One region of the Sphingopyxis macrogoltabida genome, then DNA from elsewhere that is predicted to be linked to it. Evidence: predicted binding sites of a transcription regulator. Region 1 holds the regulator's gene; each other region holds the start of a gene.

What was found. The regulator LexA, encoded in region 1, represses DNA repair genes until DNA is damaged. The targets are predictions, from matches to a motif close to GTTCCNCNCTTGTTCT.
Region 2: a site for LexA is predicted at 3,341-3,356, ahead of recA (recombinase RecA). Genes of this name have one in related genera too.
Region 3: a site for LexA is predicted at 3,249-3,264, ahead of AN936_RS12995 (S24 family peptidase). Genes of this name have one in related genera too.
Region 4: a site for LexA is predicted at 3,001-3,016, ahead of AN936_RS01165 (S24 family peptidase). Genes of this name have one in related genera too.

Annotation. Positions count from the first base shown of each region.
Region 1 is NZ_CP012700.1:1,577,872-1,583,792, reverse strand. It holds gene AN936_RS07445 (anthranilate synthase component II) at 1-404, shown strand, start outside; gene trpD (anthranilate phosphoribosyltransferase) at 401-1,399, shown strand; gene trpC (indole-3-glycerol phosphate synthase TrpC) at 1,396-2,190, shown strand; gene moaC (cyclic pyranopterin monophosphate synthase MoaC) at 2,187-2,657, shown strand; gene AN936_RS07425 (molybdopterin molybdotransferase MoeA) at 2,654-3,844, shown strand; gene lexA (transcriptional repressor LexA) at 3,911-4,588, shown strand; gene AN936_RS07415 (ComEC/Rec2 family competence protein) at 4,542-5,921, opposite strand, start outside.
Region 2 is NZ_CP012700.1:2,461,653-2,467,573, forward strand. It holds gene AN936_RS11630 (hypothetical protein) at 1-477, opposite strand, end outside; gene AN936_RS11635 (glutathione S-transferase family protein) at 467-1,093, opposite strand; gene AN936_RS11640 (agmatinase family protein) at 1,114-1,929, opposite strand; gene recA (recombinase RecA) at 2,185-3,264, opposite strand; gene AN936_RS11650 (response regulator) at 3,378-3,731, opposite strand; gene AN936_RS11655 (response regulator) at 3,721-5,921, opposite strand, start outside.
Region 3 is NZ_CP012700.1:2,762,620-2,768,540, reverse strand. It holds gene AN936_RS24125 (hypothetical protein) at 1-18, shown strand, start outside; gene AN936_RS24120 (fatty acid desaturase) at 15-905, shown strand; gene AN936_RS13000 (IS6 family transposase) at 1,227-1,949, shown strand; gene AN936_RS25905 (DUF4238 domain-containing protein) at 1,895-2,422, opposite strand; gene AN936_RS12995 (S24 family peptidase) at 2,546-3,181, opposite strand; gene AN936_RS25255 (DUF6961 family protein) at 3,485-3,679, opposite strand; gene AN936_RS25770 (hypothetical protein) at 3,676-3,807, opposite strand; gene AN936_RS25500 (thermonuclease family protein) at 3,807-4,334, opposite strand; gene AN936_RS12985 (hypothetical protein) at 4,493-4,702, shown strand; gene AN936_RS12980 (conjugal transfer protein TraG N-terminal domain-containing protein) at 4,704-5,921, opposite strand, start outside.
Region 4 is NZ_CP012700.1:233,269-239,189, reverse strand. It holds gene aqpZ (aquaporin Z) at 1-163, opposite strand, end outside; gene AN936_RS01175 (methyl-accepting chemotaxis protein) at 290-1,576, opposite strand; gene AN936_RS01170 (hypothetical protein) at 1,756-2,061, shown strand; gene AN936_RS01165 (S24 family peptidase) at 2,222-2,863, opposite strand; gene AN936_RS01160 (hypothetical protein) at 3,018-3,281, shown strand; gene AN936_RS01155 (hypothetical protein) at 3,278-3,604, shown strand; gene AN936_RS01150 (hypothetical protein) at 3,611-4,489, opposite strand; gene AN936_RS01145 (TIGR04063 family PEP-CTERM/XrtA system glycosyltransferase) at 4,534-5,757, opposite strand; gene AN936_RS25225 (hypothetical protein) at 5,867-5,921, shown strand, end outside.

The DNA of each region.
Region 1 (5,921 bases):
TCGATCTCGTCGCCGCCTGCGCCGACGCCGCGCGGCCGCTGCTCGGCGTCTGCCTCGGCCATCAGGCGATCGGCCAGCATTTCGGCGGCACCGTCCAGCGCGGTCACCTGATGCACGGCAAGACGTCGCCGGTCTGCCACGACGGCAGCGGGCTGTTCACCGGCCTGCCCTCGCCGCTCACCGCGACGCGCTATCACAGCCTCGAGGTCGTCGACATCCCGGCCAGCCTCGTCATCAATGCGACGAGCGACGATGGCGCCATCATGGGCTTCCGCCACACCGACCTCCCGATCCACGGCGTCCAGTTCCACCCCGAAAGCATCGCGACCGAACATGGCCATGCGATGCTCGCCAATTTCCTGAGGATCGCAGGACTGCCGGTCGGCGAGCGGCAGGCGGCATGAGCCGCTTCGGTCCCTTTCCCGATCCTTCGGCGCTGCTCGATCACGACGAAGCGGCCGATGCCTTCGCGACGATGCTCGATGGCGGCGCGACCGACGAACAGGTGACCGAATTTCTGATCGCCCTCTCCGATCGCGGCGAAACCATGGTCGAAATCGCCGCCGCCGCGCAGGCGATGCGCAACCGGCTGATCCCCGTCGCAGCGCCCGCCGGCGCGATCGACGTTTGCGGCACCGGCGGCGACGGCCATCATACGCTCAACGTCTCGACCGCCGTGTCGATTGTTGTTGCCGCATGCGAAGTTCCCGTCGCAAAGCACGGAAATCGGGCCGCTTCCTCGAAGTCCGGCGCCGCCGATACGCTGGAAGCGCTTGGCCTCGACATGGAGCGCGCCGACCGGCAGGCCGAGGCGCAACTCGCCGATCTCGGCATCTGTTTCCTCTTCGCCGGGACGCGTCACCCCGCAATGAAGCGCATCATGCCGATCCGCAAGGCGATCGGGCGGCGGACGATCTTCAACCTCATGGGTCCGCTCGCCAACCCCGCGCGCGTCACGCGCCAGCTCATCGGCATCGCCCGTCCCGCCTATGTTCCCGTCTATGCCGAGGCGCTGCACCGGCTCGGCACCGACCATTCGCGCGTCATTTCGGGCGACGAGGGGCTCGACGAGCTATCGCTGGCGGGGGGCAACGAGGTCGCGGTGATCACGCCCGAGGGTGTCCGGATGCAACGCAGCGAGGCGGCCGATGCCGGTCTTCCGCCGCGATCGCTCGACGAGATTCGCGGCGGCGACGCGGCCTATAACGCGAAGGCGCTGCGCGCCCTGCTGCAAGGCGAATCCGGCGCCTATCGCGACGCCGTACTCTATAACGCCGCCGAAGCGCTTGTCGTCGCCGGCGCCGCCGACACGTTGCTCGAAGGTGTCGAGGAGGCTGCCGAGTCGATCGACAAGGGCCTTGCCAACGCGCTGCTCAATTGCTGGATCGCCTATAAATGAACAAGCTCACCCAGATACTTGCCACCAAGGCCGAAGAGGTCGCCGCGCGCCGCGCGGTGCGCTCCCTCGCCGATCTCGATGCGATCGACGCGGGTCCCGTCCGCGGTTTTGCCGCCGCGCTGCAGGCGAAAATCGACGCCGGCGGCTTTGGCCTGATCGCTGAAATCAAGAAAGCCTCGCCATCCAAAGGACTGATCCGGGAGGATTTTAATCCGGCGGATCATGCGCGCCAATATGGGGCCGGGGGCGCTGCCTGTCTGTCGGTGCTGACCGATGCGCCCTATTTTCAGGGGCACGAGGATTATCTGGTCGCCGCGCGCGCCGCCTGTACTCTGCCCGCGCTGCGCAAGGATTTCATGATCGATCCCTGGCAGGTCGCCGAGGCACGCGCGATCGGCGCCGATGCGATCCTGATTATCGTCGCCGCACTCAATGATGGCGTCATGCAGGACATCGAGGCGGCAGCGGTCGAGCGCGGCATGGACGTGCTCGTCGAAGTCCATGACGAAGCCGAACTCGAGCGTGCTTTGGGCAGGCTGACGTCGCGGCTGATCGGCGTCAACAACCGCGACCTCCGCACCTTCGAAACCGACCTCGGCGTCACCGAACGCCTTGCGAAACTGGTCCCGCCGGACACCTTGCTCGTCGGTGAAAGCGGCATCGCCAGCCATGCCGATTGCGAACGGCTGGCCGCCAGCGGCGCCAGGAGCTTCCTCGTCGGCGAAAGCCTGATGCGCCAGCCCGACGTCACGGCAGCAACGAAAGCGCTGCTCACCGGAGTGGCGGCATGACCCGCCCGACGCATCTCGACGAAAAGGGTGCGGCGCATATGGTCGATGTCGGCGGCAAGGCGGCAACCGGACGCCGCGCGGTGGCAGGCGGGCGTATCGCCATGTCGGCGGAGGCGCTCGATGCCATCCGCAGCGGCAACGCGCCGAAAGGCGACGTGCTGTCGACCGCGCGCATCGCCGGCATCATGGCGGCGAAACGCACCGCCGACCTCATCCCGCTTTGCCACCCGATCGCGCTGACACAGGTCAGCGTCGAATTCGAATGGGAGGAAGACGGCATTTCGGTGCGCGCGGTCGCGGCGACGACCGGGCCGACGGGGGTCGAGATGGAGGCGCTCACCGCCGCATCGGTGGCGCTGCTGACCCTTTACGACATGGCCAAGGCGCTCGACCGCGCGATGACCCTCGGCGACATCCGCCTGCTCGAAAAGAGCGGTGGCCGCTCGGGCGACTGGCGCGCCGGATGAGCGGCTTGCTGCCGGTCGAGGAAGCGCAGGCGCGCCTGCTCGCGCTCCGCACCCCCTTGGCGGCAGAAAATATCGCGGTTTCCGCGTCGCTTGGACGCTATCTTTCGCAAGATGTCTTCGCATCGCGCGACCAGCCTGCGGCGGCGCTGTCGGCGATGGACGGCTATGCGATCCGTTTTGCCGACATGCCGGGACCGTGGACAATTACCGGCGAAATCGCTGCCGGCGCTGCCCCGGACCGGACCGTCGGCCCCGGCGAGGCGATGCGAATCTTCACCGGCGCCATGCTTCCGGGCGGTGCCGACACGGTGATCCTCCAGGAAGATGTTGCGGCAGCGGGCGTGGCACTGGCGCTAACCGGCGACGGCCCCGGCGCGCGGGGGCGCCATATCCGCGAACGCGCCGGCGATTTCGCCGCCGGCACGCGCCTGCTCGCCCCCGGAACGCGTATGGGCGCCGGCGCAATCGCCGCCGCGATCATGGGCGGCGCGGGCGAGGTTCGCGTCGGATCGCGGCCGCGCGTCGCGATCCTGACCACTGGTGACGAGCTTGTCGCGCCGGGCCGCACGCTCGCGCCGGGCCAGATCCCGAACAGCAACGGCGCGATGCTCGCGGCGATGCTCGCCGCCGTTCCCGCCGACGTCGCCCTGCCGCTCCATATGCGCGACGACCGAATGTCGATTGCCAGTGCAATCAAGGAGTTGGCGCGACACCATGACGTCATCGTCACCGTCGGCGGCGCATCCGTGGGCGACCATGACCATGTTCGCGGCGCCCTCGACGACGCCGGCGGCCGGCTCGATTTCTGGAAGATCGCGATGCGGCCGGGCAAACCGCTGATCGCCGGTGCGATAGGCGAGGCGCTGCTGCTCGGGCTGCCCGGCAACCCCGGCTCGGCCTTCGTCACCGCGACGCTCTTCCTGCTGCCGTTGATCCGCCATCTTGCAGGCGCAGCAAATCCGCTCCCCGCAATCCGCCAGGCACCGCTCGACGCAGCGCTTGCCGCCGGTGGGGCGCGCCGGGATTATCTGCGCGCACGGGTCGACGGCGGCGCTCTCCATATGTTCGACAGCCAGGACAGCGGCCAGACTGTCCCGCTGATCGAGGCCGACGCGTTGCTGATCCGCGAAATCGGTGCGCCCCCGCGCGCGGCGGGCGCGATCGCCGATTATATCGCCATCGCTTGACAAGTTCCGGTATGTTCCACTATCGTTCTCATTATGTCCGGTTCTGGTCCTGACGGAGAATGATCGATGTTGACCGCCAAGCAGCATGAACTGCTTCACTTCATCCAGCAAAAGCTCGACGCGAGCGGCATTTCGCCGTCGTTCGAGGAGATGAAGGAGGCGCTGGGACTGAAATCCAAGTCGGGCATCCACCGACTGATCAGCGCCCTCGAGGAACGCGGCTTCCTGCGCCGCCTTCCCAACCGGGCCCGCGCCCTCGAAGTGGTAAAGCTGCCTGAAACGGCAAAGGCGGCGCCGACGCGTGAAAATGTCGTGCCGTTGCGCAAGAGCCCGCCGGCGATGCGGCTGATCGCCGCGAACGACATCATCGAGGTGCCGCTGCATGGCAAGATCGCCGCAGGCGTGCCGATCGAGGCGTTCGAGGATCACAATAATCTAGCGGTTCCCGCCGCGCTGCTCGGCGCGGGCGAACATTATGCGCTCGAGGTTTCGGGCGATTCCATGGTGGAAGCCGGAATTTTCGACGGCGACTATGCGCTGATCCAGAAGGCGAGCACCGCACGCGAGGGCGATATCGTCGTCGCGCTCGTCGACGGGCAGGATGCGACGCTCAAATATTTCCGCCGCGAAGGCCAGATGATCCGGCTCGATCCGGCGAACAGCGCCTATGAGCCGCAACGTTACCCCGCCGAGCGGGTCATCGTGCAAGGACGCCTGTCGGGACTGCTTCGTCGTTACCACTGACCTGCCGGGGCCGGCGCCACGGATGTGCGTCACCGGCATTCAGGCTGGTGATCGCGCGTGGCTCCTCGCCTAGGTAGAGTGCCAGCCCGCCGGTTTCGGCGAGGCTGTCACGGTCGATCGTAAGCCAGCGTGCGACACATTCGCGCGGCAACCAGCGATCACTGATGACCACATCGGCGGCAGCGCAGGCCTCAGCCATGTCGGCGCCGTCGATCCGGTCGCGGCCGCGCGAGGCAAGGATGACACGTCCCGTATCGCCTTCCCCTTGCCGCCAGCGGCAGAAATCGCGGTTGCACGTCACATGCTCCAAGTCAGCGAGGGCGACCAGCGGCGTATCGATTCCCGCCGCTTCGGACAGCGAATCGCGGATGAAATCGCCCGCACGATCGCGCAGCAGGGCATAGCTACCGCCGGGTACCGCCACCGCGATATGGCGCCCGTCGCCGGTCACCAAGATGTCGGGCCGCGGCTGCACGAGCAGCGCAGCGACGCCGATGACAAGCGGCACGAGTCCAGCCAGCCGCCACGACGTCCGCCACAGGAGCAGCCATAACCCGCCGAAAACGACGAGCGCGAAGCCCCATGGCGGAAAGGACGGCAAGGTCGCGACCGCGCCCGGCGCATCGGCGACGCCGTGCGCGAGCAGGATCAGCAGCGCGAGCGCCTTTTCGGCGACCCACCAGAAGGGCGCGCCGAGCCCGACGCTGTCGAACAGCAACGCCAGCGCTTCGGCGGGCATGATGACGAAGGTCGTGAGCGGGATCGCGACGACATTGGCGAGCGCGCCGTAAAGCCCCGCCTTGTGAAAATGGAACAAGGCGATGGGCGCCAGTGCGATTTCGACAACAAAACCGGTAATCAGCAGCCCGGCAACACCGCGGCCGGCGTGGACGATCCAGCGTTCGTCGCGCCGTTCGAGGAAGCGGCGCATCCGCGGGCTTTCGTGTAGCGCGATGATCGCGGTGACCGCCGCAAAGCTGAGCTGGAAGCTTGGCCCCGCGAGCGCCTCGGGCCGCCAGACGAGCACGATCAGCGCCCCCGCCGCGACCAACCGCAATGTCAGCGCCTCGCGCCCCAGCAGGAACGCTGCGAGAACGAGCAGCGCCGCGACGCACGAGCGGATCGTCGGCACCTCGGCGCCGCTGAGCCATGTATAGCCAACCCCCGCTAGCGCCGCGCCCCCGGCTGCTGCCGTAAGCACGACGCCGCGCAGCGCCAGCCGCGGGCTCAGCGCGAGCAGCCGGATAAGCAGGAACATGGTGAAGCCGACGACTGCGGTCACATGCAGCCCGCTGATCGACAGCAGATGCGCGAGGCCGCTACGCCGCATTGC
Region 2 (5,921 bases), 880 kb from region 1:
GCGGACAACGGTGAAATCGGACCCCGGCGCCGAACGATGGACGACGACATAGCCGCAATCCATCGTCCCGTCCTTGCGGTCGCCGCGGAAATCGAACGCCGCGTACAACCCGGCGGGCTGGCCGGCGGGATCGGGATACCAGCTCGCCCTGATGACGCGAATTTGCCCATCGGCCCACAAGGCCGGCCGCTTGCGGAGGTTCATCTCCCATTCGAGACGCGGGTTTGACGCCTGGAACGACAGGCGCAGCATCGCATAGGCGGCATCATAATCGCGCTTGGCAAGCGCCATCGTATAGGCAGCGAACCGGTCGATCGCACCTTCCTCGTCGACCGCCGTCGGCGCGAAGGTCACGCCGTCGCCTGCCACAACTTCGCGCTCCACTCCGGGCGCGAGCAGCGACGGCGCGGCGAGCGCGGCGGGCGTCCAGATCAGCGCTGCCGCAATGCACCCCATCAACCGGCGATCAATAGCCATAATAGGCGCCGCCCTTTTCGCGCGCGCGCTGCCACGCCGGCCGGGCGTGGCATGCGTTAACGAAGGCCGCGAGCTTGGGATAGCGCGGCGCCATGCCCTGCATCACCGCGATTTCGGCCGGAAAGCTCAGCATGATGTCCGCCGCCGACAGGCTATCGCCGATGAAATGGCCGTTGTCGCCGACGCGGCTTTCCATGAAGGCGAAATGCGCGTCGAGCTGCTGCGCGATGCGCGGTTCGAGCGGCGCCGCCGCTTCACCAAGGCGCGCGGTATAGATGCGCAGCAGGATCGGCGTCATCGCCGATCCCTCGGCGAAATGCAGCCATTCGAGATGGCTGACATGATCGTCACTACCGCGCTCGGGCACGAGATGCCCGCCGCCGTGCCGCTCGCAGAGATATTCGGTGATCGCCCCCGATTCCATGATCACGCGGCCGCCATCCTCGATCAGCGGCGACTTGCCGAGCGGATGGACCGCGAGCAGTTCGGGCGGTGCAAGGTTGGTCGCCTGGTCGCGGTCGTAAAATTTGATCTCATAGGGGGCGCCGATTTCTTCGAGCAACCACAATATGCGTTGCGAGCGGCTGTTGTTCAGGTGGTGGACGATCAGGGTCATGGCGCGTTCCTCATTTTATGTCAGGGCCGATAGGTGCCGTTGCGGTCGATCAGCGCCGCGAGTTCGCGGACCAGCTTGGCGCCGACGATCGCAGTGACGTCGCCGATATCGCGGCCGGGATGATGCTCGACGATGTCGGCGCCGACGATCGGTGCGGTCTGCCGGTGCAGCGCCGCCAGCATTTCGCGAACCGTCAGCCCGCCGGGCTCGGGATGGGCGACGCCGGGCGCCGCCGACGGGTCGAGGCCGTCGAGGTCGATCGAGATATAGAGCGGACCGCCGAGCACCGGCACTTGATCGGGCGTGAAGCCGGCCATCGGAATGATTTCGACCCCGAAACGCTCGGCCTGCGCCCGGCAATGGCCGCCCAGCGTGCGAATGCCGACTTGAACCAGCCGCGCGGCGTGGCCCGCCTCGCAAATGCGGGCAAAGGGCGAAGCATGGCTGCGCGGATTGCCGCCGAAATCGTCGTAGAGATCGGGGTGCGCATCGAAATGGAGGATGTTCAGCGGCCCGAAGCAATTTGCCGCCGCCTCGACGAGCGGAAAGCTCACGGCATGATCGCCGCCGAGCGCGAGCGGGATCTCGCCGTCCTCGTGTAGCATCGCGACATGGCGGCGGATCGCGGCGTCGTCGCGCGGCGTGTCTTCGATGAGCGGAAGGTCACCGTCGTCGGCGAAGGCGATATCGACGCCGATCTCGGGGCCCAGCTCGCTCGCCAGATTGCCGCGGTCGCTGCGCAGCGCGGTACGGATCGCCGCCGGGCCGGCGGCCGCACCGCGTTCGAAGCTGCTGTTGATGTCGGTGGGCAGGCCGAAGAGGCGGATCGCGGGCATGTGCCGCTTTTAGCTGCTGACCGGGGTCGCGCAAGGCCGACGATCAGGGGGGCCGGACCCCGGCGCGCCCGCGCAACTTGTCAACCACCCGGCATAAAAAAAGGGGGTTAGAGGCCATCTCTTGTGCCGGGTGCACCATCAACGGCTGGCGGGCCGACCTGCATGGGAGAGGTGAGTGCAGGCCTGAGGGGCTGGTGGCCCGCCGCCGTCGGCCGGCCGGTTCGAGCAAGGCGAGCCGACCGGATGGCAATCGCATCAATTATCGTCGTCGCCCTCATCGTCGGGACCGGCCATCATCTCTTCGGCCACTGCGTCGGTGCGGCCGCGGATGGCGGCTTCGAGCCGTTCGCGAAGTTCGGGATTTTCGGTCAGGAAGGTCTTCGCATTTTCGCGGCCCTGCCCGATACGGATCGAGTCATAGCTGAACCAGGCGCCCGATTTCTCGACGAGTCCGGCCTTGACCCCGATGTCGAGGATCTCGCCGATCTTCGAAATGCCCTGCCCGTACATGATGTCGAATTCGACCTGCTTGAACGGCGGCGCGACCTTGTTCTTGACGACCTTGACGCGCGTCGTGTTGCCGACGATCTCGTCGCCATTCTTGATCTGGCCGGTGCGGCGGATGTCGAGACGGACCGAGGCATAGAATTTCAGCGCGTTGCCGCCGGTCGTCGTTTCGGGATTACCGTACATCACGCCGATCTTCATGCGGAGCTGGTTGATGAAGATCACCATGCAGCGCGAGCGGCTGATCGAACCGGTAAGCTTGCGCAGCGATTGCGACATCAGGCGCGCCTGCAGGCCGACGTGGCTGTCGCCCATCTCGCCCTCGATTTCGGCGCGCGGCACAAGCGCCGCGACCGAGTCGACGACAAGCACGTCGATCGCATTCGAACGCACCAGCGTGTCGACGATTTCGAGCGCCTGTTCGCCGGTGTCGGGCTGCGACACGATGAGTTCGTCGATGTTGACGCCGAGTTTGCGGGCATAGACGGGATCGAGCGCATGTTCGGCGTCGACGAAAGCGACGGTGCCGCCGGTCTTTTGCGCCTCGGCGAGCGTGTGCAGCGCCAGCGTCGTCTTGCCCGAGCTTTCGGGACCATAGATTTCGATGACGCGGCCGCGCGGCAGGCCGCCGACGCCGAGCGCGATGTCGAGCCCGAGCGAACCGGTCGAGACCGCCTCGACCTGCATCGTTTCCTTCTGGCCGAGCTTCATTACCGAGCCCTTGCCGAAGGCGCGATCGATTTGCGCCAGCGCGGCGTCGAGCGCCTTCTGCCTGTCCGTTCCGTTCACTGATTTCCCCGATTCCACGAGTGACAATTGTCCGGCCATTTGCCGTCCCTTTCCAGCTCTAGAGCGACGGCCCGACCATCGCAACGTCGAAGCTGTGTACGTCATTTGTTCTTACAGAACAAGAGTGGAACAAAAGAAAAATCGCCAGCGAGCTAATCCGCGAAAAATTCGTCGAGGATGGCTTCTATCTGGCTGATCCGGAACGGCTTGGTCACCAGTGTCCGGTGCGCGTGCGCGGGCGGAATGACGTCGCCGCCGCCGGTCGTGAAGGCAAAGGGAACGCCGCGTTCGGCGAGCGCATCGGCGACTGGCCAGCCCTTTTCGTCGCCGAGGTTGATATCGACGAGCGCACCGTCGAGCGGCCCGGCGCCGATGATCGCCAGCGCCTCCTGATTGCTTGTCGCCTGCTCGGGCTGGGGAAAGCCGAGCGCGTCGAACATGTCGACGAGCATCATGCCGATCAGCACATCGTCCTCGACGAGCAAGATGCGGCGATTATCCGGCATCGGACACCCGATGCGCCGCGTCGTCGAGCGCCGCCGACACGGCTTCGGTCAACTGCGCGACGGAAAAGGGTTTGGGAAGGAAAGCCACGTCGTCAATATCGATCGACTGGCGCAATTGTTCCTCGGCGTAGCCCGACATGAAGAGCACCGGTAGCGCCGGACGCTTCGCGCGCATGGCGCGAACCATCGCCGGCCCGTCCATCGTCGGCATCACGACGTCGCTGACGATCAGATCGACCTTGTCCATCTGGCCGAAGCGTTCGAGCCCCTCTTCGCCCTGCGACGCTGTGACGACGGTGTAGCCCGCCCGGACCAGCGCGCGCTCGGCAACCGCACGCACCATATCCTCGTCCTCGACGAGCAGGATGGTGCCGGTTCCCCACTGGCTTTTCTTCGGCTTGGGCGGCGGCGCAGCCACGACCGGCGCGTCGCCTTCCGCACGGTGGACGGGGAGGTAGATGGTGAAGCTGGTTCCCTGCCCCGGCTTGCTGTCGGCGAAAATGAAACCCGCCGACTGCTTGATGATGCCATAGACGGTCGACAGGCCGAGCCCGGTTCCCTTGCCGACATCCTTGGTGGTGAAAAAGGGTTCGAAAATCTTCGGCAACACGTCGGCGGCGATGCCGGTGCCGGTATCGCTGACCTTGAGTGCGCTATAGTCGGCAGGCGGCATGATCTCGCTGCCCATCTGCCGCGCTTCGGCGGCCGAGACCGGATAGGTTTCGATCGTCAGCGTGCCGCCGCCCGGCATCGCGTCGCGTGCATTGACGGCGAGGTTGATGATCACCTGTTCGAGCTGACCGGGGTCGGCGCGCACCGCGCCGAGCCCCCGGCCATGATGGACCGACAGTTTCACCGTATCGCCGATCAGCCGCTTCAGAAGATGCGAGACTTCGGAGATGACGTCGGGAAGCTGGAGAATTTGCGGCCGCAACGTCTGCTGACGCGAAAAGGCCAGAAGCTGCCGCGTCAGGCTGGCGGCACGGTTGGCGTTGCTGCGGATTTGCTGGATATCGTCATAATCGCTGTCACCGGGCGTATGGCGCATCAGCATCAGGTCGCACGCCCCGAGCACCGCGGTCAGGATATTGTTGAAATCGTGCGCGACGCCGCCGGCGAGCTGGCCCACCGCCTGCATCTTCGACGCTTGCGCCACCTGCCGCTTGAGCCGCGATTCCTCGCTCGAATCCTTCAGGCTCAGCAGCACTGCCGCCTCGCCTAGTCCGCGCACGCCTACAACGCGCATCGACACCGGCTCGTCACTCTGCCCCGCCAGCCGGATCGACAGGTCGCCGCCGACCTGCTGCCCGCTGCTGTGACGGCGGATCATGTCGGCGAGCGGTCCTTTATCCTCGCCCACCACCAGGTCGCCGGGATAACGGAGCATCTTGCCTTCGGCGAGCCCTGCCGCGCGCAGGAAAGCCCGGTTCATGTAGAGGAAGCGTCCGTCGCGATCGACCATCGCGAGCCCGAAGGGCAGCAGCGACAGCAAGGTTTCGACATAGCCCTGCGCCGTGCCGCGATCGGTCGGCCCCATTTCCTCGTCGAGCATCGCGAGGAGCATCGGCGTGTGGCTGTCGGCGGGCGCGAGCGGAATCTGGAGCATGCGCACGGGTGTCGCACGGTCGCCCTCGCGCGCGAAATAGAGCGAGCCGCCATCGTCGAGGCGCAGCATCGGCGCGACGTCGCGGCCGGCATAATGGGTGACGTCGCCTTCGCCCAATGCGCGCAGCAGAAACGCCTGATTCGCGACCCGGAGCCGCCCCTCGGCGCTGACGAGCGCCGCCATCACCCCCGCCTGCCCCAGCGTCCGTCCCGCCGGTCCATCAAGGTGGCGGACGATTTCCGACACGAGGTCGAGCCGTTCGAGCGCCGCGAAGCGCCACACGAGATAATCCTCGGCCTGCCCGGTCCGCGTCACCTGCGCGCGCAATTGCAGCGGCCCCACCGCCAGATCGTCGACCCGGCCTTCGCCGTCACGCCACGCCGCGCGTCCGGCATTCTTGAGCAATTCGGCCCCGCGTCCGTCGACCGGCAGGCCCGGCGGCGTAATGAAGCCGCCGAACCAGGTCGCGAACAGGTCGTTGGCGCAGACCAGCCGGCCGGCGCGGTCGGTGACCGCGATCGCGACATCGTCGTGATTGACCGCGGCGCGCAGCATCGTCCAGTCGGGAAGCGGGGCCTCGCCCG
Region 3 (5,921 bases), 1.2 Mb from region 1:
AGAGGGCGCTGGATATGAACAAATTTTCAAACGTCACCGTGCCAAATGATCTTGGCGCATTTAGCAACGCTGAGCTGCGTAAATTGGAAAATCAAATTGCGCGCAAGCATAGCGGCAATGTGCCTTGGGAAATAGTGATTTGGGGCTTTGGCAATTTGTTTGCATGGATTGCGCTATGGCCAATGGTCATTTTTGATGTGATTCCTTTGTGGCTGGGTTTCATTCTTGCAAGCATCTGCCTTTCGCTGGTGTTCTTGCCTACTCATGAAGCCCAGCACGATATTATCGGACAAAAAGGCTCAAAATACCGCTGGCTCAATGAATTGTTGGGCCACGCAACCAGCTGGATGATTGTCTATCCATTTCAGGTTTTTCGCATAACGCATCTGGATCATCATCGATTCACCAATGATTCCGAAAGAGATCCTGATATTTCCACCAAGGCGCCGGGTCCTTTTTCGGCCATTTGGGCCAGCATTCAGGGCCGCCAACCAAAGGGGTCGCATGGGCAAAACTATTTGAAATCTTTGGCCAATGCTGGCCGCACTGACCTGATTACATTGACCGTTCTTTATCGGTTTGGTTTCCTGGCAATATTGAGCATATTGGCCTGGAATGGCTATGCCTTGGAGGCGGCTTTATTGTGGTGGTTGCCCTTTCACCTAGCACTTTCCTACCTGCATTTTTTCTTATCATGGGTTCCCCATCACCCCGGTAAGGATCAAAGCCGTTATGGCAATACCCGCAACTGGAGGTCAATGGTTGGCAATATCGGAACAATGGGCATGCAATATCACATTGTGCATCACCTTCACCCCTATATCCCATTAACCCGCACTCCGGCTGCCTATCGAGAAATGTTGCCCATACTAAAAGCGCGAGGCTGTAGCCTGGAGATGGTTTGACAGGCGCAAGAGATGCGGCATGGGATCGTGTGGCGTGCCTCCTCGCAAAACCAAGGAATTACCGAAGTGCCTTCAGGGGTATTGTCAGACTAACGTGGCAGGAGAGTGCAGTGGTTGCTAACTTGCCGTCATGAAACGCAAATCTCGAGCTAAACCGCCCAGCCCGTTCAAGCGCTTCAACTCGTCGCCTGGGTACTGTCAAAAGGATGGCCGCTGATCGGCTCGCTTGCTAGCCGGAACGGATGACTGCGACCAAGAACCCGTTTCGGGTGCTGTCAGACTAACGTGGCAGCAGCAGGCGAGGGCTGCTAGCTGGCTCGGATGAGCCGCAAGCCGAGAGCCAAACCGCCCAGTCCATTCAAACGCTTCAACTCGTCACCAGAAGTCATTCGGCTTGTGGTGATGATGTATGTCCGATTTCCGTTGAGCTTGCGGAACGTTGAAGATCTTCTGGCCGAACGCGGCATTGATATTTGCCACGAGACGGTTCGGTTCTGGTGGAACAGGTTTGGGCCGATGTTTGCGGCTGACATCAAGCGGCAACGGATCAGCCGAATGCGTGGGTTTCGCAACTGGCGCTGGCACGTCGATGAAGTCTTTGTGAAGATCAACGGAGAGACCCACTATCTGTGGCGCGCAGTGGATCACGAAGGCGAAGTGCTCGAGAGCTACGTTACAAAGAAGCGCGACAAATCAGCCGCTCTTCGCTTCTTCAAGAAGACGCTGAAGCGTCACGGGAAGGCCGAAGCGATCGTCACGGATGGTCTTCAATCTTACCCAGCAGCGATGCGCGAGCTCGGCAACCTGGAACGAAGAGAAGTGGGCAGGTGGCTGAACAACAGAGCGGAGAACTCCCACTTGCCGTTTCGAAGACGAGAGCGAGCCATGCTCAGGTTCAGGCAAATGAAGTCGCTACAGAAGTTCGCTTCAGTTCACGCCAACGTCCACAATCACTTCAACTCAGACCGCCACCTCATCGATAGACAGACTTACAAAGAAGGCCGCTCAGCCGCCCTGGCTGAGTGGCAAAACCTTATCGCCTGATCGAGAACGCGGGTGGGGACCATTCTGCTAGGCGGAGACGAGTTAGCGTTAGACTGACAGCACCCTCTTGATTGCACGAAGTTCATTGGCTCTGGTCGAGAAATGCCGCCAATCTTTAGATTTTCAGCATGATCTATGGTCTTCCTGCGTTGCTCGAGCATATGCGGCGTTCGAAGATACTGAAGCAGAAAGAACCTAGAGATATCGCCTGTGTAGATTTGTCCATTGCCCTCTAGCGCTTCAATCGCAATTCCGTAACGGCCCTCAAAGTGTTGAACGAAGTCCTCAAAGATTTCATCGGAGCCGTAGAACTTGTTCTTGGAGCACTGATCGCTAATCGAGGCCCCGTCGATAAATCTCTCGTGATCAATCAAATATGCGTTGATGCGGCGACGGTCAGCACCCGGCGGATCACAGCTGAAACGCCTAAGATATGCTTTGGGTACAAAATGCTGGTTCTTATTGTTTGCCACCACTCAACAAGTTGGGAGCAAACATGTGAGATTCAATTACTTCAGTTGATCAAGGGGACTGGGCTGCTTTGAACAGCGCAGGACCTGCAAGCAGACATTCCGCTACCGGCCCAAGCTTTGCCTCTACAAAGCTCGGCCAAACCAGATGACCCGGCCCACAACGTGCACCTCAGACCGGTCCATGTCGCGCCACGTCGGGTAGGCCGGATTGTCGCTGGCAATGGTGATCTGCCTGCCGCCCGGCTTGATCGCGATGCGCTTCACAACGAGCGAATCATCAGAGCGAAGGACGTAGATCCCATCGCGCAATCGTGAACCATGATCTGATGCATCGACCAAAACTTCATCGCCATCGCTCAACGTTGGCTCCATTGAGTCACCCTTAACGCCGACGATCGACAGGCTGGCGCTCTTCGCCGAAGTTAGGTGTCGCAGCCAGCGTTCGTCGAACCCAAACCGGGTATGTGCAGTCTCGCTGGCGGCGACCGCGCCGAAGCCAGCTGAAGCTTCGACATCGAGAACGGGAATTTCGACCATGCCGTCGGTGACCGGATTGGCCGGACCGCCGAGCACTTGCTCATCGACGCCGAAGAAGCAGGCGAGCGTCTTTCGATCCTCGTCATCAAGCTTCCTGGGCGAACCGCGCTTGATGAATTGCTGGACGTAGGCGGGGTTACGACCAAGCAGTCGCGAGATCGACGCGTAGCCATAACCGCGCTGCGTGATCAGCCGATCAAGTTCTTCCCTGACATGTTCCATTTACGTGGCCCTTCGATTTCAATCGTAGGAATTTTCCTAGACTCACGGATACGATCCTAGTAGGAACAGAACAAGAACGCAAGGGATTTGCGAGTCGGAGCGAAAAGGACATGACCTTGCTTGAACGGATTGAAAAGCATCTGAAAGATAATCATATTTCCGCGACTCGTTTTGGCAGGCGCGCGGTCGGCGATCCGCGATTCGTGCTCGACTTGCGATTGGGCCGCCGGCCGCGCCGGAGAACAATCGAACGGCTGGAGGCCTATATCGCGTCTGTCGAAAGCTCGGACGGCAGAGATGCAATCAAGATTGGGAAGTGCGCTCGCCAAGCTGCTCCAAGCGACGCGCAACTTCCTCCCAAAGTCTTACGCCGTCCATCTCGGTCGCAAGGACTAGCTCCTCGATCTTCGCATCGATGAAATCATGTCCACCATCGCCGTGATGCTTCTCGACCCAGAGCGCCATTCCCCAAATTTCCTGGTCGCGAGTGAGTGTCAAAACAGCGACCAGATGGCTGCGGCGATACAGAGGATGATCGGAATGCCGAGAAGCCAGGCTTCAAGCTTCAGCTTCCACTCGTTCTTGCCGCTCACCAGCGGTTCGTCGCTATCCGGCCAGACACGCATCAGCACCATGGCTCCCGGCGTCCGGTCCAGGTCCTGGCAAGACCTTCGGCAACCAGTTGATCGCCCAAAGAGCGTCCGTCGCGCTTTAGCACACGCAGCTTGCGGCCATACTGGTCTTCGTCCCGGTTGCCGATCGGAACCGCGGAGAATTCGCCTTGGTTGAGCAAGGTAACCAACCGGTCGCGAGCCTTGATGCCGAGTTCGTATTCGTAGTCGCACCTGGGTTGCGAGATTTCCGGCGTATCGATGTCTGCCACGCGGATCTTTACGCCCTCGAGCCAGATTGTATCGCCATCGACAACGCAGGTTTTCCTCACCATCCCGCATACGCCAAAGGTATGGGTGGTTCGCGCCTCGGCGCTGGCGGAACCGAAGGGCCAATTGATCCCGATCACGCCCCCGAGAACCCCGGCGAACAATCCGCCCACGACGAGAAGCAAGAGTTTGCGCCTCTTGTCCCGCTTCTGTCGGGCAGCTGCGCCGCGAAAATCGACGACGTTTGGTTCTGATGGCTCGTTCGTGCTCATGATCCGCTCTTCAGTATCGCGTGTTCTTTCACTTTCCGTGAACATGGCCAAGCCTTGCGAACTCGCTTTCCCGATAGTTTTGAGCTACTTTCGTGCAATCGATCAGTTGGAAGAGTGGAGAAGAGGGGGGCTCCTATTCTCGCGAAGGAGAAAAAGCGATGAGCGGACCTCAAAACACACCACCCAAGGACAACAAGGACTGGGAAGGCTTTCGCGAAATTGATCGCGCGATCGCTGAGAACAGACGAGCAGAGTATCGTTGGAAGAAGGCCTGGGCCGACCCATGGGAGCGTCGCGCCCTTTTATTTACTGCTTTCGCAGTGACCGCATTTATCGTTTATGTCGTCGTCTACGATGGCTTGATCTAGCTTACCATTTCTTCACATCATCGGCTGCCTCAGCGGATGCTCCTCGTGCATCCCGTGTGGTCCGATCAAGACTTCCACGTCTCCGCTCGATGCTTCGAGAGCCTTCGTTTTGCTTCCGACTAACATCGCCTGCGATCTCTTGCCTTCCATCTGACGGATCCCCGAGAGAGCTTGGTGTTCCGCCAAGACGAACAGAGCCGCCCACGCCGCTCGCGCTTCCTACATTAGGGCGAGTCACAGGCGCTGCATCAGGCAACTCAAGTTCGCTCGCGATCTCATCATTGAGGCCTTCAGCGTAGCTCTCGACAAATCGTGCTTGCAGCTGCTGTCCTTGCGCGCTCATCTGGAAGTCGATGTCATCGAAGCGGGCTCGACCATAGTAATCGCGGTTGGCTTCTATCTCCGCCATGCCCCATTCGCGATAGGCTTGGCTGAGGTTAAGCGTACCCGCAGCATTGGCGCTTTCATACCAGCTAGCCTGGCTCTCAAGCCGATTGGCTAATTCTTCCGCGCGGCGTGCCTCGACTGTGTAGCTATTCGCTTCTGTAAGCGAAGTTGTGACACCCGCTGCACTACTCGAAACAAGCGCTTCTGAGCTTGAGCTGGTCTCGCGGAAGAAGCCCTCTCTGGAACTTGACCAGTTATAGCTTTCGGAAATTTGGCTGAGCGCACTCTCGATACGCGAGCGATCTTCCGAGGCGATCCCTATATCGCTGTCGGTCCAGCTCTGATTTCTCCCGCCCTTAATTCCGCCAGAACCACTGAAAACGTCTCCTTCTGCTTTCGCCCCCACTCCCGCATCACCGTTCAGGAACCATGAGACCGAGATGTCGTCCGATGCCCGGCGAGACAGGCCAAACTGCTGCTGCAAGGTGTTGGACGCGTTGTCGAGCTCACTGAATGTTCTTCCAATGCTGTCATTGGTCGACGTTCCGCTGACCGTCTCGTTCGAGCGAGAACGGGTGTAGGCATCGCGCAGTTCGCTGAACCGTGTGACCGCCGAACTGGTCGATTGCTGAGCAAGGTTGGAGAAGGTCTCGCTCTGGCTGCGGCTTTCGCTCGCCATGGTTGAAAGCCTGCTTGAGAAATCTTGGCCGAGCGTCGGGGTGAAGGGATAGCTGGAGGTCGGCACGGTCGCGAATTCCGCCTGCGGAAAGCCGGTTGTCTGAGTGCCGCTCTCGCCAATTCCTCTTGTCTGCGCCGCGCCATAAGCGATGTT
Region 4 (5,921 bases), 1.3 Mb from region 1:
CATATGCCATCGTCACCACTGTCAAACCGAAAGCCAGCGAGACACCGAGATATCCGATGCCGACGTCGGGCACCCCCGCCGCCAGCACCGCGCTGCCGCAGCCACCGAAGACAAGCCAGAAGGTGCCGATGAACTCGGCGAGCCCTTTTTGCATATTCGTCATATGACCCTCCTCCCCGCCGGCGGCCATGAGCGCCCCCGGCGCGCGGGGCAGTCTAGCAGCAGGAAACGGGGCGGCAAGCCTTTGTAACGACAGGCCTTCGGGCCCGGCCGCGGCCGGGCGCAGCGATCACGCCGCGGCCACCGTGTCGATGAAGCGGTGCGTGCGCTGGTGCAGCGACTGCACCGCATGCGTCAGACGCGAGGAGAGTTGCCCGAGCGTTTCGGCGCCGCCTTCCACGGCGAGTGCACCGCGGCTGATATCGAGCGCCCGGACGTCGATTTCGCGGCCAGCCGACAGCGCTTGCTCGACATAGCTTGCGATCGTCAGCGTCGTCGCGCTCTGGCCGTCGACGGCGCGATCGATCGCGTCGGAAAAGCCGTTGTTGGCGCTGATCGCCCTTTCGACCTCGTCGAAACCGTCGTTCACCTCGTCGATGACGGCGCGGATGCGATCGACATATCGGGTTATGTCGCCCGCCGCCGACCGCGTCTGGCGCGCCAGCGTCTTCACTTCGGTCGCGACCACGGCAAAGCCCCGGCCCGCATCGCCCGCCCTTGCCGCCTCGATGCCGGCGTTGAGCGCCAGCATGTTGGTTCGGCTCGCCATATCGACGATCAGCGCCAGCATCTGTTCGATCGATTGGCTCGCCGCTCTGAGCGCTGCTGCGCGCTCGCCGGCCTGTGCGATGGTAACGCGCGCCTCTTGCCGCGCCCCCCGCGCGCGGCGGCCGTCGTCGACGATCTGCGCCATCGCCGCCGCGAGCGCATGGCCGCGCTCGCCGAGCGATTTGAGTCCCGCCAATGTCTGCGCGGTGGCGCCCGCGACCGAAACCGCATCGCGGCCGGTCCGCTGCGCGCGCTCGGACAGGTGCAGCGCCACCGTCTCGGCCTCGCGCGCCATATCGGAAAGCGCATCGGTGAGCGTCGCGATTTCCTGCTGGAATTGCCGTCCGGCATCGCCGACCCGGCCCGCGCGGGCGGTGCGTTCCTGCGCCAGTTCGATTTCGCGGAGCATCGCCAGCCGGGCAATCTGGCCGCTGTCGAGCGTCTCGACAAAACGGCCGTCGTCGACGAGCACCAGCCCTTCATGTCCGGGCGATGCCGACGAAATACGCAGCAGGCTGGCCGTCGATTCGGTGACGCTCGCGGTCAGACAGGGCTCGATCATCGTCGCAATCGAACCGCCGATCGTCGGATTCTGCATCAACGAGAACCAATAGGGACAGAACAGCAATTCGCGCACCCGCTGCTCGCGAACGATACCGACCGGCCGATCTGCCTTGTCGAGCACGGCCAGAATGCGGAGCTGCGAATTGCCGCGAAAAATGTCGATGACCTCGGACAGATGCGCATCGACGCCGACCGCCGCCCTGTGACTGGGAAATGAAACAAGGTCGGGGAGCGCGCGGGTCATCATATCTCTTCGGTCTGCGGCAACAGGTTCGCCGCATCGCCTAGCCTCTGCTGGTAAACAGAAATTTAATCAATTGTTTCAGTGATATGACAGATGCCGGCGCGACGGACCGCTCATCGCAATATCCTGTTCACATCGGCGCTGCTATGCGATGGCCGACCGACACCGAGGAGGACGAAATGCGCACCCTGATTATCGCAGTGCTGATGGCGCCGCTGCTCGGCGGCTGCGTCGGGGCGGTCAAATCGGTCGTCACCGCACCGGTCAAGGCGGTCGGCCAGGTCGCCGACTGGTCGACGACCAGCCAGGACGAATCCGACCGCAACCGCGGCCGCGAGCTGCGCAAGCGCGAGGAGCGCGTCGGCAAGCTGTCACGCGAACGCGACAAGGCGACCCGGAAATGCCGGAACGGCGATCAGGCGCAATGCCAGCGCGCCGAAGTGCTCGATCACGAGATCGAAGCGGAGATGGCAGCGCCGTATTAAATCCTCCTTGTTGCGAAATGGCTTTGGGAACGGCGAGTGGACGTTGCGCCACCCATTTTCGTCATCCCGGACTTGATCCGGGATCCACTGCGGCATCGGGGCCATGGACCCCGGATCAAGTCCGGGGTGACGATGAAGCCAAGTCTGTCTCGGCTAACACTCAGCGCACCCGCCGCCCTGTCCATACGACGCGCCCGACCAGTTGCACCGCCGCCATCGGCAGGTCGTCCCAGCTGCGATAATGCGGATTATCGCTGATCACCGAAATCCGCCCCTGCCCCGGCGCGCGTGACACGCGCTTCACCATCAGCACATCGTCCATGCGCAGCACATAGATGCCGTCGCGCAGCCGTCCCGCCGCATCGCCGCCGTCGACCAATATGTCGTCGCCGTCGTTCAGCGTCGGCGCCATCGAATCGCCTTCGACGCGGATGATGCTGAGCGCACGCGGATCGGCGCCGAGCCCGCGCAGCCATTTGGGGTCGAACGCCACCTCGCCCTCGACCGGCTCGCCGTCGACGCTGGCCCCGGCGCCCGCCGAGGCACCGATCGCAAGCTTCGGCACCAGCACCATATCGGCGCCCCGCGCCCGCGACGGCGCCGCGACACGCTGCACCGCGCCGCCGAGCAACGCTTCCGAAACCCCCAGATAGGCGGCAATGCGCGCGCGGTCCTGTTCGGCCAGCCGCCGCGGCGACCCGCGTTTGATGAATTGCTGGATATAGGCGGGGTTGCGCCCGATGCGCGCCGAAAGCTGGGCATAATCGACGCCCTTTTCCTGCAAGAGCCGGTCGAGTGCCATGCGTGGATCGTCGGATAAATCGGCCACTGGTTGGTCCTTCCTATTTCGTCTTTAGCAATAGGATTTTTCCTAGACAAGTAGGAAAAATCTGCTCAGATAGGAAATATCCTATTTGACGAGTCGCCCTTTGGACGGGCGGAACAGGGAGGAAATTATGGAGCGCAGCCTGCTGCAACGGATCGAGGCTTTCCTGCACGAATCGGCGATGCCGCCGAGCGTCTTCGGACGTGCGGCAGTGCATGATCCTCGGTTGGTCAGCGACCTGCGCGGCGGACGCGAAGCCGGGCTCGATATCCGGTGCCGTGTGGAACATTTCATGAACAAATGGCGCGCCGAGCGCCGCGCGGGCCGAGTCCGGCCGCAAGGGGACCGCCGCACCCGCGCCGCACGCGCCCTCAATCCAGGAGCGCAGGCATGATCCGCTGGTCGCCTGCCGCACCCGCCCGCCCCGGCTGCCCGCACCGCCGGCTGTCCCGCCTGCTGGCGCGCGAACTGCCGCACGGCCTGACGCTCGGCGCTTCGACGCTGCGGCCATGGGCAAGCGCCAACTTCGTCGGGGCGCGGCACCTGTTTCCGTGCGTCGCCGCGGTGGGCGACATTCCGCTGCTTTGCCGGGCCCTGCGCCAGCGACTGTCGGCGATCGAATGGGCACTCGCCGGGCATATCGTCGCCGATATCGCGGTCGAGCCGGCGGGCGCGGCCGATGCCTTGCGGATCGAAATATTGACGGTGGAGGACTGACGTACGTCAGCGGACAGCGCTGCGGTTCATTCTTTGCAGGGTGCCGAGCGCCGCCTCGAGCGCGAAATCGACCTCGGGCTCTTCGTCGGCTGTGGCTGCGCCGGTCACGGTAGCACCGGGGGCCGCAACAGGCTCTGCAAACGGCTGGCGACGGCGCGCCAGTCCGGCCTCGAAACGCGCGACCATCGCACCGAGACTCTTGTCGGCGGGGTCGGGCATGATCGGCGGCGCAAGCTCGGCGGGCTGCAACCACGGCTCGTCGCCCGTCGCTTCGTAAGCTGCGGGTTCGGGTGCGCGTTCGGCAAGGACGAGTTCATCGCCGTCGCCGGCCGGGAAATCATCGGCCGCTTCTTCCACCGCCCGTTCGGCGAACGACAGGTCGAACGCCGCTTCATCGTCCGGAGCAGTCGCGGCATCATGGACACCAACGGGCCCCAGCCCCGCGGCGGGGAGGTCGCGCCCGGCGCGGATCGGCGGCCGCGGCGGATCGTCGGGGTGCAGGTCGACGCGGCGGCGGCGCAACACCTCGTCCGTATCCTCATCGACTTCGGAACGGCGGCGTATCCGGCGGCGCAGCGACGCGACCCCGGTCGCTTCGGGCTCGGCAATCATCAGCGCGATGATGCCCGCGACCACGGCGGCGATCGCCGCCATGCCGAGCGCCATCGCCAGCCGTCCGCCATTGCCGATCGGCGGCAGAAACAGGTCGGAGAGGCGATCGAGATAGAGGTTCCAGCTGATCCCGGCGACCCAAGCGAGCGGCATCACAGCCGCGAACAGGAAAGTCAGCGCCGCGGCGCCGATCACCGCCGGCACGGCGGGGCGCAGCCCGCGCAGCAGCGCGGTCCATAAGGCCTTTCCGGTCTTTTCGCTGGCGTCGTCCATATCGCTTCCAAATCCGCCGCTCGGCGCGGCGTCCTTCCGTCTCGCTATGCTGCGCGCAGGCTTCCGCCCCGTTGCAGCAATCGCTGGTAAACAGGCTCGTAACGTAAAATGTTTGATGACCAGTTACGATGGGTTTCGACAAAAATACGTGCCGTCCGCCGCCGCTCGTCCCAAATGTCCCGATTTTCGAGCAGCGCGGCCAGATTTGCGGCGATCGCAGCCGGGTCGTCGGGCGTGAACAGGCTGCCGGTGACGCCGTCGTCGATCAGTTCGCGGTGCCCGCCAACGTCGGATGCCGCGACTAGCTTGCCCTGCGCCATCGCTTCCAAGGGTTTGAGCGGCGTGACGAGGTCGGTGAGTCGCATCTTCTTGCGCGGATAGGCCAGGATATCGATCAGCGAATAATAACGCTCGACCTGGTCATGCGGAACGCGGCCGGCGAAGTGGATATGGCCGGCCACCGGCGATGCTGCGGCTTGCGCTTTCAGCGCACTTTCCATCGGACCGCCCCCGACGAGCAGCAGCCGCGCGTTCGGCTGCGCCGCGACCAGCGCCGGCATCGCCGCGATCAGGTCGTCGATGCCTTCGTAATCGTAGAAGCTGCCGATAAAACCGATCACCGCATCGTCGGGCGCCAGACCGAGCGTCGCCGCCAAACCCGCGTCGCGCGGCGGCGGGTCGCCGAACAGGTCGAGGTCGACGCCGTTCGGCGAGACGATAATCTTGTCGGCAGCGATGCCGCGCGCGATCAGGTCGCCGCGCAGCCCGTCGCAGATCACCGCGACCGCATCGGCCGACCTCGCGGCCCAGGTCTCGAGCTGCCGGGTCAGCCGGTACCGGGCGCTGCCTTCGCGCCCCGTTCCGTTGCCGACCGCCGCATCTTCCCAAAAAGCCCGGATTTCATAGATTACGGGGATTCCCAGACGCTTGCCGACGCGCAGCGCCGCAAGCCCGTCGAGCACGGGCGAATGGGCGTGGAGCAGGTCGGGTTTCCAGTCATGTGCCAGCGCCTCGACCCGTTTCGCCAGCGCGCCGATCTCGCGCCATTCGCGGATCGGCGAACGCCCCGGCGCGATCGCCGGGGTGCGATAAAAGGTGAGCCCGTCGACCGTCTCGCCGTCCGGACCGGGTTCCGGATGGCGGACGCCGGTCACGCCCGCGACCTCCCATCCGTTCCGGACCTGTGCCTTCATCAACGCGCGCGTGCGAAAGGTGTAGCCGCTGTGCGCGGGCAGGCTATGATCGAGGACGTGCAATATCCGGGTCATGATGCGGCCTATTGGCAGACAAGGCTTAACGCGGCGTCAACCCCAATATCGTAACGCGCCTGTGACAAGGCCCTCTTTCCGGGCCGGAAAAGGACAAGGTCGGGCCCGAATGGTCGACAATTTTTCGATTGGCCTCACCCATGTGCTGATGGCGATCGCGCTGT